Regions from separate parts of the Microbacterium songi genome, predicted to be linked through region 1. Evidence: predicted binding sites of a transcription regulator. Region 1 holds the regulator's gene; the other holds the start of a gene.
What was found. Region 1 encodes HrcA, which represses chaperone genes, less so after heat shock. Its sites were predicted from a motif close to TTNGCACTCGNNNNNNNCGAGTGCNAA; they were not measured.

Region 2: groES (co-chaperone GroES) is a predicted target of HrcA. The motif match lies at 3,552-3,578, and genes of this name have one in related genera.

Annotation. Positions count from the first base shown of each region.
Region 1 is NZ_JBHZIE010000003.1:118,055-125,359, forward strand. Features, by position in the region: gene ACFM35_RS06255 (16S rRNA (uracil(1498)-N(3))-methyltransferase) at 55-792, opposite strand; gene dnaJ (molecular chaperone DnaJ) at 797-1,918, opposite strand; gene hrcA (heat-inducible transcriptional repressor HrcA) at 1,971-3,011, opposite strand; gene hemW (radical SAM family heme chaperone HemW) at 3,091-4,308, opposite strand; gene ACFM35_RS06275 (DUF1990 domain-containing protein) at 4,308-4,958, opposite strand; gene lepA (translation elongation factor 4) at 4,968-6,821, opposite strand; gene ACFM35_RS06285 (ExeM/NucH family extracellular endonuclease) at 7,027-7,305, shown strand, end outside.
Region 2 is NZ_JBHZIE010000006.1:232,334-239,638, forward strand. Features, by position in the region: gene ACFM35_RS09570 (ABC transporter ATP-binding protein) at 1-428, shown strand, start outside; gene ACFM35_RS09575 (ABC transporter substrate-binding protein) at 562-1,839, opposite strand; gene rarD (EamA family transporter RarD) at 2,003-2,986, opposite strand; gene groES (co-chaperone GroES) at 3,160-3,468, opposite strand; gene ACFM35_RS09590 (Hsp70 family protein) at 3,688-5,292, shown strand; gene ACFM35_RS09595 (helix-turn-helix transcriptional regulator) at 5,297-7,305, shown strand, end outside.

The DNA.
Region 1 (7,305 bases):
GCCAGTCTACCGAGCCGTCGAAAGCCCGGCTGGCTCCGGTCGTCCGGACCGATCTCACCAGCGGCGGATCGCGGCGCTCACGACGACGATCGCCGCGGGGCCCGCCGTCGAGGTGCGCAGCACCGCATCGCCGATGCGCACGCCGCGGGCGCCGGCGGTCTCGAGCGCGGAGAGCTCCTCCGGAGCGATTCCGCCCTCGGGCCCGACGACGAGGACGATGTCGCGCTCGTCCGCGCCGTCGAAGTCCATCGAAGTGAGGGCGCGGGAGGCCGTGGGCTCCAGCACGAGGACTCGCGCCGTCTCGGCGCGGGCCACGAGCTGCTTCGTGGTCGAAAGCGGCGCGACCTCGGGCACCCACGCGCGATGCGCCTGCTTGGCCGCCTCGCGCACGATGCTCGCCCATCGCACCCGACCCTTCTCGGCCTTTCCCACCTCCCACCGCGCGACGCTGCGCGCGGCCTGCCACGGGACGATCTCGTCGACACCGAGCTCGGTGGCGGCCTGGACGGCAAGCTCGTCGCGGTCGCCCTTCGCCAGCGCCTGCACGAGCACGATGCGCGGCGCGGAGGGCGAGGCATCCGTCCGCTCCGCGATGCGGACGATGACCTCGCGCGGTGAGACCGACTCGCATGCGCCGGTCAGCCACGCACCCCGACCGTCGCCGACGGTCACCTCCTCGCCGACGCGCACCCGACGCACAGCGGCGGCATGGTGCGCCTCGGCACCCGTCAGCGCGACGACATCGCCGGGGCGGGCCGTCGTGACCGTGTCGAGGAGGAAGTGCAGAACCATGCGGTCAGCCGCGGAAGCGATCGCGCAGCTTGGCGAACAGCCCCTGGTGGAACTCCGACAGGTGCGGCGCCGGGGCCTTGAGCTTCTTCGCGAAGTCCTCGATCATCGCGCGCTGCCTCGCGTCGAGGCGCGACGGCGTCACCACGTGCACGCCGACCTTGAGGTCGCCCCGCTGGCTTCCTCGCAGCGGAGTGATGCCGCGGCCCTTGATCGTGAGCACGTCGCCGCCCTGAACCCCCGCGCGCAGCTCGAGCTCGACGGGGCCGTCCAGCGACTCGATCGTCGTGGTCGTGCCGAGGATGGCATCGGGCATCGACACCTCGAGCGTGGCGAGCAGGTCGTCGCCGTCTCGGCTGAAGACCTCGTGCGGCGTGACCGTCACCTCGAGGTAGAGGTCGCCGTTGGGCCCCCCGGCCGGCCCGACCTCACCCGATCCGGGCAGTTGCAGGCGCAGGCCGGTCTCGACGCCCGCCGGGATGTCGATCGACACGGTACGGCGCGAGCGCACGCGACCCTGCCCCTGGCAGGTGGCGCACGGATACGGGATCGTCGTGCCGTATCCCTGGCACGAACCGCAGGGCTGGCTGGTGACGACGTTGCCGAGCAGGCTTCGGACGGTGCGCTGCACCTGACCCGCACCGTGGCAGATGTCGCATGTGACGGGCGAGGTTCCCGGCTGGCAGCACGACCCCTGGCACGTCTCGCAGAGCACGGCGGTGTCGACATCGATGTCGCGGTGGACGCCGAAGACGATGTCCTCCAGGCCCAGGGTGACGCGGACGAGGGCGTCCTGACCTCGCTCGCGCCGCGAGCGAGGTCGCCCGGAGCGCTGACCCCCGGCCGCGCCGAAGAAGGTCTCGAAGATGTCGCCGAAGCCGCCGAACCCGCCCGCCGCGCCCCCACCTCCGCCGAACGGCGACGAGTCGCCGCCCATGTCGTAGCGACGACGCTGCTCGGGGTCGTTGAGCACGTCGTAGGCGTGGGTCACGAGTTTGAACCGCTCGGATGCCTCGGGGCTCGGGTTCACGTCGGGGTGGAGCTCGCGCGCCAGCCGGCGGTACGCCTTCTTGATCTCCTCGGGGGTCGCCTCGCGCGAGACACCGAGGACTTCGTAGTGGTCAGCCACAATCGCCTTCCTGCCCGCGCAGGACGCGGGGATCGTTCGTCACGGATGCTGCTCAGCGAGCGTTGTCGTCGTCTTCGAGCATCCGGGTGAGATAGCCGGCGACGGCTCGTACCGCCGCAAGATTGGTCGGGTAGTCCATGCGCGTGGGACCCATGAGTCCGACGCGTGCGTTTCCTCGGGCGGAGTCGTAGCCGCTGGCGAGCACGGAAGCCTCGGAGAGCCCGAAGGACTCGTTCTCGCGCCCGATGCTGGCCGCGAGGCCGTGCTCGTCCGCGGTCATCTCCGCCATCAGGCGCAACAGCGTGACCTGCTCCTCGATCGCCTCCAGCAGCGGGTAGATGCTGCCGCGGAAATCGGACTCGCGCCGCGCCAGATTCGCCGCACCGGCCATGACGAGGCGATCCTGACGGAACTCGTCGAGCTCCTCGGCCACGACGGCCGCGATCACCCGGGCCGCCGAGTCGGTCGCGAGGGGCCCCAGCGTCTCTTCGGCCAGCATCTCCCCCACGCGGTGCGCGGCGTCGCGTACGGATCGTCCGACGACGAGGTCGGCGATGCCGCGGCGCAGCCGCGCGATGTCGGCCTCGTCGAACTCCTCCCGCACGAACGCGAGTCGCTGCGACACCCGTCCGGTGTCGGTCACGACGATCACGAGCATGCGCCCGGCGCCGAGTGCGACGAGCTCCACATGGGAGACACTCGCCCGCGCGAAGGAGGGATACTGCACGATGGCGACCTGACCGGTGAGCTGCGTCAGGGCGCGCACGGTACGCGACAACAGGTCGTCCAGGTCGGTCGGACCCTCGAGGAACGAGGCGATCGCCGCGCGCTGCGCCGGGGTGAGCGGACGGAGCTCGGCGAGATGATCGACGAAGACGCGATAGCCCTTGTCGGTGGGTACGCGTCCCGACGAGGTGTGCGGAGCGGTGATCAGCTCTTCGTCCTCGAGCAGCGCCATGTCGTTGCGGATCGTCGCGGCGGAGACGCCGAACGAATGCCGGTCGACGATGGCCTTGCTGCCGACGGGCTCATGGGTGTCGACGTAGTCCTGCACGATCGCCCGGAGGACCTGCAGTCCGCGCTCACTGACCATGTCATCCCCTCCCGCCTGGCACTCGCATGTCTGGAGTGCCAATTCTATCGGATCGCCCGGGCAACGGATGGGAGGCGCGTCAGTCCGTCAGCGCCCGCACCACGGCGTCGGCGAGGAGCCGCCCGCGGAGGGTGAGGACGATGCGTCCGTGCACGGCGTCGGCGCCGTCGATGAGTCCATCCGCGATGAGCGCGGCCACGGCATGACGCCCCTCGCCGAGCAGATCCGCGATCGGCAGCCCCTCGCGGATGCGGGAGCGCAGCAGGACGTCCTCGAGCGACCGGGCGGCGGCATCCGGCTGCTCCCTCCCCGCGGCGGGCGATTCGCCTGCCGCCAGCCGCTGCGCGTACGCCGCGGGATGCTTGACGTTCCAGAAGCGCGTACCGGCGATATGGCTGTGCGCGCCGGGACCGAATCCCCACCAGTCCGCACCCCGCCAGTAGGCGAGATTGTGGCGCGACCGGTGGCGCTCGCCCGTCGACCAGTTCGACACTTCGTACCAGTCGTAGCCCGCCGCCCCCAGCAGCTCGTCGGCGAGCTCGTACATGTCGGCCTGCAGGTCGTCGTCGGGTGCGGGCACCTCTCCGCGTCGGATCTGGCGGGCGAGCTTGGTGCCGTCCTCGATGATGAGGGCGTAGGCCGAGATGTGATCGGGTTCGTGCGCGAGGGCCGTCTCGAGCGAGTGGCGCCAGTCGGCGAGGCTCTCGCCGGGTGCGCCGTAGATGAGGTCGAGGCTGACGTCGAGGCCGGCGGTGCGGGCGAACTGGACCGCTGTCGTCACGTTGTCGGGATCGTGGGTGCGGTCGAGGGCCGCCAGCACGTGCGGCACCGAGGACTGCATCCCGATGGACATGCGCGTCACGCCGGCGGCCGCGAGATCGGATGCCACGCCCGGAGTGACCGTGTCGGGATTGGCCTCGACCGTCACCTCGGCACCGGCGACGAGCCCGAACCGATCGCGGACCGCCTCGAGCATGCGCGCGAGGTCGCCCGCCGGCAGCAGCGTCGGCGTCCCGCCCCCGAAGAACACCGTCGTGGCGGGCCGCAGCCCCCCGGCCTCGACCAGCACCTCTGCGGCCAGGTCGACCTCGCGAAGGACGACGTCGGCGTACTCGTCCTGGCGTGCACCCTGCAGTTCGGTCGAGGTGTAGGTGTTGAAGTCGCAGTAGCCGCAGCGGACGCGACAGAACGGCACGTGCAGGTAGACGCCGAAGTCGGTGTCTGCATCGATGCGCGTGCCGGACGGCAGCCGGCCGTCGGCGGGTGCGGGATCGCCGAGCGGAAGAGCGGAGCCCATCAGCCGGGCGTCGTGTACAGCGGGGAGATCGCCCGGAGGTAGCGGGTGAACAGGGCCTTGCGCCGCCGCCGCGTGAGAGCGGGGAACAGCTTGTAGGCCAGCGCGATCGGCGCGTCGAAAGCCCGCACGGTGAACCACACCTCGTCGTTGCCGCGCCACTCGATCATGAACGACTCCTCGCCGCTGACCACCGAGCTGCCCACGGTGCCGAGGGCGAATCCGACTCTGCGCGGTTCCTCCACGGCGAAGATCACCCGCAGCTCGGCGTCGACGCGCTGACCGCCGATGCGCCCGCGGAGGTGCACGGTCGAACCCGCACCGACGTAAGGTGTGCCGTCGGCGTCGAAGCGCTGCTCGACCTCGAGGCGACTGGGAGCGGTCGGATTGCCCTCGTCGTCGAAACTGACACCCGAGTACATCGGACCGGCGGCGGGCCGCACGTCCTTCAGCTCGAGACCGCCACCGCGTTGCGCATCCCACGACAGCAGCGCCTCGCTGGCGGTGGTGAACCGCTGCTCACCACTGCCGATCCGCCACGACTCCTCCGCGGGGAGGCTGCGCTCGGGCGGGTACTGCATGAGGTCGGGGGCCTGCGTCGCCCCGACCGCGGCGTAATCGACGGTCTCGTCTCGAAAGGTCCCACGGCGCATCGGCGAAGCCTACTTTCCGTCCTTCTTCTCCGTGTCGCCCGACAGGGCGGCGATGAACGCCTCCTGCGGCACCTCGACGCGGCCGACCATCTTCATGCGCTTCTTGCCTTCCTTCTGCTTCTCCAGAAGTTTGCGCTTTCGGCTGATGTCACCGCCGTAGCATTTCGCGAGCACGTCCTTGCGCATCGCCCGTATCGACTCGCGGGCGATGATGCGTGCGCCGATCGCGGCCTGGATCGGCACCTCGAACTGCTGACGCGGGATGAGCTTTTTGAGGCGCTCGGTCATGAGCACGCCGTAGGCGTACGCCTTCTCCCGGTGCACGATCGCACTGAAGGCGTCGACCGGCTCGCCCTGCAGCAGGATGTCGACCTTCACGAGGTCCGCCTCCTGATCGCCGCTGGGCTCGTAGTCCAGCGACGCGTAGCCGGCGGTCTTTGACTTCAGATGGTCGAAGAAGTCGAAGACGATCTCACCGAGGGGCATCGTGTAGCGGATCTCGACCCGGTCTTCGCCGAGGTATTCCATGCCGAGGAGCGTGCCACGCCGCGACTGGCACAGTTCCATGATGGTGCCGACGTAGTCCTTGGGTGCGAGGATCGCGGCCTTGACCATCGGCTCGGTGACGCTGGAGATCTTCGTGCCGGACGGGAACTCGCTCGGGTTCGTGACGGTGAAGGACTTCTTGTCGTCCGTGATGACTTCATAGGTCACGGACGGGGCGGTCGAGATGAGATCGAGCCCGAATTCGCGCTCCAGACGCTCGGTCACGATCTCCAGATGAAGAAGCCCGAGGAAGCCGCAGCGGAACCCGAATCCGAGGGCGACCGACGTCTCGGGCTCGTAGTTGAGCGAAGCATCCGAGAGCTTCAGCTTGTCGAGGGCCTCGCGGAGGATCGGGTAGTCGCTGCCGTCGATGGGGTACAGACCCGAGAACACCATCGGCTTGGGGTCGGTGTAGCCGGGCAGCGCCTGCTTCGACGGCTTCGCGGCGCTCGTCACGGTGTCGCCGACTTTGGACTGGCGGACGTCTTTCACACCGGTGATGAGGTAGCCGACCTCGCCGACACCCAGCCCCTTGGTGGGGGTCGGCTCGGGCGAGGAGACGCCGATCTCGAGCAGTTCGTGGACGGCACGGGTCGACATCATCTGGATGCGCTCGCGCGGGTTGAGCGATCCGTCGATCATGCGCACATAGGTGATGACGCCGCGATAGGAGTCGTAGACCGAGTCGAAGATCATGGCCCGGGTCGGGGCATCCGGGTCACCCCGCGGCGACGGGATCTGCTGGACGACGTGGTCGAGCAGTTCCTCGACGCCCATGCCCGTCTTGCCGCTCACGCGGAGTACGTCCTCAGGCTCGCCGCCGATGAGGCTGGCGAGCTCCCGTGCGTATTTCTCGGGGTCGGCGGCGGGCAGGTCGATCTTGTTGAGGACCGGGATGATCTGCAGATCGTTATCGAGCGCGAGGTAGAGGTTGGCCAGTGTCTGCGCCTCGATCCCCTGTGCGGCATCGACCAGCAGGATCGCGCCCTCGCAGGCGGCCAGCGATCGACTCACCTCGTAGGTGAAGTCGACGTGACCGGGGGTGTCGATCATGTTCAGTGCGTAAGTGTTGCCGTCGACCTCCCACGGCATGCGCACCGCCTGCGACTTGATCGTGATGCCGCGCTCGCGTTCGATGTCCATGCGGTCCAGGTACTGCGCGCGCATGTCTCGGTCGGAGACGACGCCGGTGATCTGCAGCATGCGGTCGGCGAGCGTCGACTTGCCGTGGTCGATGTGAGCGATGATGCAGAAGTTGCGGAGCTGCGCGGGCGGCGTCGCGGACGGCTGGAGGGGCGTGAGGGCGCGAGGTGACATGTCCTGTCGATTCTACGCGGCGGGATGCCACGGCACGGTGCGGCCGCGTCGACATGACATTCGCGTGACGTTCACGTGTCGTTCCGCAGGTCCCCTTGCGCGAACGACGAGGCTCGGAGAGAGTCGTCTGCGGGGAGACGACTGGGGTCCGAAATCCGAAAGTACAACGACGTCGCGTTCGTGACGTCCTCATGAAGCCGTCGCTATGAAGGAGCCTTCGTCCGTGCATCCCCCCACCAATCCCTTTTCCGTGCGCGATCCTCGAGCCGGGCGGCGGTGGACGGCGGGACTCGCTCTCGGCGCGCTCATCGTGACCGGGCTGGTCGCCCCGACCGCGGCTTCCGCGGCGGTCTCGCCCGACGCGGACGTCGTGATCACCGAGGTCTACGGCGGCGGCGGCAACTCCGGGGGCGCGTTCAACCGCGACTTCATCGAGCTGCGCAACGTCGGCACCGAGTCGGCATCCCTGTCGTCGTGGAGCGTG
Region 2 (7,305 bases), on a different contig from region 1:
TGCAGATGGGGCTCTACCAGAACCCCAAGATCTACACCGAGCGTCTGGAGTTCGTCACCGGCATCTTCGCCGAGCTGGGCAAGCGTCTCAAGCAGCGCGCGGGATCGCTCTCGGGCGGCGAGCGTCAGATGGTGGCGATGTCGCGCGCACTCATGATGGATCCGTCCGTGCTGCTGCTCGACGAGCCGTCGGCGGGCCTCTCCCCCGTGCGCCAGGACGATGCGTTCATCCGCGTCTCCGACATCAACAAGGCCGGCGTGACGACGATCATGGTCGAGCAGAACGCCCGCCGCTGTCTGCAGATCTGCGACCGGGGCTACGTCCTGGACCAGGGTCGCGACGCGTACCACGGCACCGGTCGTGAGCTCCTCAACGATCCCAAGGTCATCGGCCTGTACCTGGGCACCCTCGGCGCCGAGGACGAGTAGGTCCACGACGAAAAAGGAGGAGCGGATGCCGAGGCATCCGCTCCTCCTTTTCGTCGGCTCTCGACGTCGGTCGAGGACGGGCTACGCAGAAGGGCCCCGGATCGCTCCGGGGCCCTTCGTCATGCGGTTGCGCTCAGTTGATGCGCGTGTGCGTGTTGTCGGCACCGTACTGGAAGACACCGATCGTGGCCTCCGTCGGGTCGCCCGCGTCGTCGAACGCCACTCCGCCGGAGTATCCGTCGTAGTCGGGCACGTTGCCGGCGTTGATGATCGCGGCGCAGTCGGCGAAGTTCTCGCACTTCTCGCCGTCACCGGTTCCACCCGAGACTTCCTGCAGCTTGCCGGCGATGTCGGCGGCATCGGTCGACCCGGCCGACAGCGAAGCCAGTGCGAGGAGCACGACCGCGTCGTAGGACTCGGCTGCGTAGGAGAAGTCCTCCAGCGCGGCGTTGCCCTCAGCCGTCCAGGCGGTGTTCAGTCGCTCCTGGAAGTCGTCCGAGAGTACCGGGCCGGGCGTGGTGCCCTTCGCGCCCTCGAGGCTGACGCTGACGTCTGCACCCCACTGCTTGAGGTTGCCGTCGACGAGGTAGAAGTTCGCGGCATCCTCACCCGCGTTGACCAGCAGCGGCGCGATGGTCGCGAACTGGTCGAACGTGATCAGGACGATCGCGTCGGGCTTCGCCGCAGCGATCGTCGCCACCTGGGCGTCGAAGGATGCGTCGCCGTCGTTGTAGGAGGCCTCGGCCACGACGGTGCCGCCGGTGGACTCGAAGACGTCCTTCACGACGCCGTACAGACCGGTGCCGTAAGCGTCGTTCTGGTAGATGATGCCGATGTTCTTGTGACCGTCCTCGGCGACCAGGTTGCCGAGCACCTCGCCCTGGAGCAAGTCGCTGGGAGCCGTGCGCCAGTACAGGTTGTCGTCATCCCACGTCGTGAAGTCGGGCGACGTGTTGGCCGGCGAGAACGTGATGATGCCCTCGCTGACGTTGCTGTCGAGGAAGAGCTTGGTGACGCCCGACGAGGCGGCACCGATCATGGCCGAGACGCCTTCGCTCTGCAGCTTCGGGACGGTGGTCTCGAACGCCTTGTTGTCGGCATCGCCCGAGTCGCCGAAGGTGGCGTCGATGGTGACGCCGGCTGCGGCCTCGTTGACCTCGTTGATGGCCAACTGCACGCCGGCCTCTTCGGGCGGGCCGAGGAATGCGAGGCTGCCGGTCTGCGGCAGGACGGTGCCGATCTTCAGGGTGAGGTCCTCCGCGGGTGCTCCTCCGGACGAGGAGGGCTCGGCGGCGGTGCCTCCGCCCGCGCATCCTGCCAGAACGAGGGCGCTGACGCCGGCGATGGCGAGACCGCCGATCACCGCTCGGACGCGGGATCGGGAGGCGTTACCTCGGGTAAAAACGCTCATGGTGCTCCTTGCTGTGTAGAAACGCGGGCAGACTTATGCGTTTGCCCAGTGTCCCCAACCTAACCGCGGTACGGTCTCGGCGATGTTGCCGTTCGTTAACGGTTTGTAACGCCGTCAAATCGTTATGAGGCCTGGGTCCGCGGCATCCGGAAGCCGCGCTCGCTCACACGACGGCGGCGACGTCCGAGGCCCCCCGCGCACGGCGGGAGAAGATGACGGAATCCGCGCTCAGCAGGATGAGCGCGAGCCAGACGAGCCCGAAGCCGACCCACCTCTCAGGTGTCATCGGCTCGCCCTGCACGAAGGCGCCGAAGATGAACTGCATGATCGGGGCGATGAACTGCAGCAGCCCGATGACGGTGAGGGGCACGCGACGCGCCCCCGCGGCGAACAGCAGCAGCGGGACGGCCGTGACGACCCCGGTCAGGACGAGCAGGATCGTGTGTCCGACCGAGACGTTGCCGATCGTCAGGCCGGTCGTCGCGCTCACCGCGATGAGCTGCACCACGGCCACCGGGGCGAGCCAGACCGTCTCGAGCGAGAGACCGCTGACGGCGTCGACCGCGGGCCCGATCCGCTTCTTCACCAGTCCGTAGAGACCGAACGAGAACGCGAGCGACAGGGCGATCCACGGGAAGGAGCCGTACCCGACGACGATCACGATCACCGCGACCGCGGCCAGTCCGATCGCGATCCACTGGGGAACGCGCAAGCGCTCGCGGAGCACGAGCACCCCGAGCAGCACCGTCACGATCGGATTGATGAAGTACCCCAGGCTCGTCTCGATCACGTGCCCACTGAGGGTGCCGATGATGAAGACCTGCCAGTTGACGTAGATGAGCGCGCCTGCGACAGCCGTCCAGCCCAGCAGGCGGCGGTTGCGGACAATGCGCCCGAGGGCCGCCCACCCCCGCGTCACCGTCAGCAGCAGCACGCAGAAGACGAGCGAGAACAGGATGCGCCACGCGACGAGCTCCCAGGGGCCGGTCGGCGCGAGGATGACGAAGTAGAGCGGGAGGAAGCCCCACAGGAGGTAGGCGCCGAACGCATACACGCCTCCCAGCGTGCGCTGGCGTGCGGCCTCCGCCTCGCTGTTCGAAGGGACATCGGATGCCGCGGCGGGGGTTTCGGCATTCTTCGAGGTCACTCATCCACCCTAGGACCGAGCGGGGTCGCGACCGCCGTCGAGGCCGGGTCGAGGCATCCGTCGCCTGCCGTTCAGCCGCGCAATCCTGCCACCGGCGGATACCCCGTCTGCCTTCAGGACGAAGGAAGGGCCCGGATGCCGAAGCATCCGGGCCCTTCTCGAAAAAGATCCGATCAGCGGACGACGACCGCCAGCACGTCGCGAGCCGAGAGCACGAGGTACTCGTCCGCGCCGAACTTGACCTCGGTGCCGCCGTACTTGCTGTAGATCACGCGGTCGCCGACGGCGACGTCGATCGGAACGCGGTTGCCGTTGTCGTCGATGCGACCGGGGCCGACGGCCACGACCTCGCCCTCCTGGGGCTTCTCCTTGGCGGTGTCGGGGATCACAAGACCGCTGGACGTGGTCTGCTCCGCCTCGACCTGCTGGATGACGATGCGGTCCTCGAGCGGCTTGATGGAAACCTGAGTGGAAACCGACACGGTCTACCTCTTTCTTGAAACCTGGAAACTAAGACTGGTTAGCACCCTCACCCTGAGAGTGCTAACCCCAGTCTAGGGAACAGCTGGCACTCATGCAACGCGAGTGCCAATCTCGGTCGCACTCCAATCCGAATCCGCGCCGACGCCGAATCGCTGGTGTAGGCAAAGGCGCTGCCCCCGTGGCGCCCGGCCTGCGAGCAGGATCGACTGGGGAGTCGGATGATGACAGCGCCGTACTATCTGGCCGTCGATGTGGGCATGAGCCGCACCGCCGCCGCCACAGCCCGCTACGGCGCCGATCGCGCCGTGCACGTCGATGGCTTCCCGCTCGGCAGGCACCTCGCCAGCGCTCCGACGGCCGTTTTCGTCGCGGAGGGCGAGTTGCTGTTCTCGGATGCCGCGATCCGTCGGGGCATCGTGCAACCCGCGCGACTCGTCCGCGAGTTCACGCGTCGCATCGGCGACGACGTTCCGATCCGCGCGGGCGATCAGCGGTTCACCCCCGAGCAGCTCTACGCGCGGACCGTCGCCTGGGTGGTCGACACCGTGTCCGAACGCGAGGGGCGCGAGCCGTCCGGGGTCGCCGTCACCGTCCCGCTCGGGTGGGGCGATTATCGGCGCGAGCTGGTCCGGGACGCCCTCTCACGCGAAGGATGGCGCGACGCCGTACTCTTCACCGAGCCGGAGGCCGCGGCCCGTCACTACGTCGCCGAGCGCCCTCTGGCACGCGAACGAGTCCTCGCGCTCTACGACCTCGGCGGGGGCACCTTCGATGCGGCGGTGCTGCGCGTCGGGAACGGTCACGTGGATGTGCTCGGGCAGCCGCAGGGCCTCTCCTCTTTCGGCGGCGCCGATCTCGACGACGTCGTGGTCCGGCACGCGGTGCAAGCGGCCGGGCTGACTGCCGCCGACCTCGGGGACGACCCGGAGTCGCGGATGGCCCTCACCGCCCTCCGGCGCGAGTGCATCGAGGCCAAGGAATCGCTCTCGTTCGATTCCGAGGCGGTCATCCCGGTGATGCTCGGCGGACGCTCGGTGACCGTCCGGCTGACCCGCTCCGAGTTCGAGGACATGATCGAAGCGGGCATCGTCGACACGGTGGATGCTCTCGCCGAGGCGATCGCGGGCTCACAGGTCGCTCCGGCGGAGATCGAGGCGGTCCTCCTCACGGGCGGATCCTCGCGCATCCCGCGTATCGCACAGCTGCTCTCCGAACGATTCGATCGGCCGATCGCCGTCGACAGCGACCCCAAGGCGATCATGGCCCTCGGGGCCGCACGGATGTGCGCCGAGATCGCGACCGCACGCGAGGCTGCCGGCGACGCGGCATCCGACTCCCCCTCGATCGGGGATCCCGACCGATCCACTGCGCATCACCACGGCACGTCGGCGCGCCCGCCCAGACAACGGCGTGTGCTGTTCGGCGGCAGCCGGCCGGCACACGACGCGGCGGCGGATCGGCCTGCGGCGCCCGAGGCAGACCGTGAAGCGCCCGAGGACGCGGTGCGGGAGCGCCCGTCGCGGATCGGGCGGATCGTCACCGTCGCGGGTATCTCGGCCGGGGCCCTCGTCCTGGCCGGAGGCATCTTCGTCTCGCAGACGCTGGGCGACTCCGGTGCGCCCGAAAGAACATCGCCGAGCGTCAGCGACAGTCCCGCGGTGACCGTCGACGACCCCGCCGCCGGTGACCCGGCCGACGAGGCGGCCGACACCGATCCCGCCCCCACCACGACGAACCCCTCGTCCCCGCTGCTGACGCCCGCCCCCGACAACGACGTCGTCGTGGTGTTCCCCCGCACCGACGCCGACGGAACGGACCGGTGATCTCATGTCCCTGAATGCCGAAACCGCTCTGCGCATCGCCGACACTCCCCTGCTCTGGACACGTCTGGCCCGCGCTCACGTCGACGGCATCGCCGCCGGCACCGCCCCCTCCCGGGCGCTGGTGGTGGGCCCCGCCGGCTCGGGCAAGTCGCGCGTGATGCGACACCTTCGCCGCGCTCTGACCGCCCAGGGCACCGCGACGTCGCTGGCGCGCGGCGAGTCGGACATCGCCGCCGTTCCCGCCTCGACGGTGCTGATGATCGACGATGCCCACCTGCTCACCCCCGCCCAGATCGCTGCCGTGCAGAGCCGCACGGGCGATCCGGCGGCGGCGGTCGTCATCGCCACCCGACCCGGGCCGCTTCCGCCGACCCTGCAGCAGATCGCGGACACGCTCGAGCGGGCCCAGTCGGCGATCGTCCTCGGCCACATCTCCCGCAGCGATGTGCAGGTGCATCTCGAGGAACGGGATCGACGGATGCCTCGCGCCTGCGTCGACGACATCCTCGCGCTCACCGGAGGGATGTCGTGGCTGGTCGCCGAGTCGCTGTCCGTCCATGACAGCGGGGAGTGCGCAGGCGACGGCGCGCACGGAGCCATCGGCGATGCGCTGCAGGACGTCATCGCGCACCGCCTGCGCGCCCTGGACCCGGCGACGCGCGCCGTGGTGGAGGCGGTCTGCACCGCCCCCGACGATCACTCCCCGTCCGTCGCGGCCGACGACGATCTGCTCGGGTCGGCCTACGCGGCTGGTCTCCTGCTCCGCAGCGGCCAACCCGTTCCGGCCGTCCGCGCGGCGGTGCGTGCCACGCTGCCGCTCGATCGGGTCATCGCGCTGTACGCCACCGTCGCGGGCGACTCCGCCCACGAGGCATCCGTCCGCCAGCTCCTCGGAGGTGTGCGCGATCCGCGGGTGGCCCGCGTGCTGCAGAGCCACGCCGACGCCGCTCGGCAGAACGACCCCGTACGAGCGCGCGAGCTGTACCGCAGCGCACGCGACGCCGGCGCGGACGCCGCGACGGTCGCGATCCGCCAGGCGCAGGTGGAGTGGTCGCTGGGCCGGATCGACGCGGCGAGCGCCTTCCTGGACGGTGTCGCGATCGCCGCCGAACACCCCGACCACGACCGCGCCGCCGATGTGGGCGCGGCGATCTGGGCAGCGCGCGGGCTCATGCCGATGAGCGACGCGGTCTACCGCTCCTCGGTGCACCGCACAGCCGAGACGTCGGCTCGCGCCGCGATCGTGGCGCTGGCGGTGGCGGACCGCGGTGCGCTCCTGTCGGACGCAGTGGCTCCGCCCGCGCAGACGATGCCGTCCACGCTGACCGTCGCGATGGACCTGCTGACCCGCGGCATGCGCGAAACACTCACCGGCTCGGCTCACGAGGCCCTGCACGAGCTGGTGCGCGCCGCCGAGATGTACAGCGCCTCCGGCAGCTCCGACGCGATACCGGAGCTCCCCGCCGTCATCGCGGCCGTCGCCGCGCTGAACGTCGGCGAACCGGACGTCGCTCACTCCGTGCTCGATCAGGCCGTGCACAGCGGCCACGGCGGCGCGTGGGCGTCGCGGCGCCTCCTGCTGTGGCGGGCGTGGGTCGCCCTCCAGCAGGAGCGCGCTCACGAGGTCGAGACCGCGCTGCAGGCGATCGTGCCCGAGTCGCGCTCGCTCGATCCTCGCGAGAAGCTGCTGCTCGACGCACTGTCGGTCGCGATCGCGCGGCGCTACCACGACTCGGCGGCGCTCGCGTCGGCCTGGCGTGCTGCTCGCGAAAGCCTGCTGCGGGCACGCTTCGACGTGTTCAGCCTGCTGCCGCTGAGCGAATTCGTCGTGGCCGCCGCCCGCGTCGGCGACGTCGACCGCGTCCGGCCGCACTTCACGCAGGCGTGCGCGCAGATCGAGCGACTCGGGGCACCGCCCCTGTGGTCATCCCACCTGCATTGGGCCGGAATCCAGCAGGGAATCCTGCGTGCCCGTCCGTCCGACCTCACTCCCCATGCCCGCGCCCTGGTTGC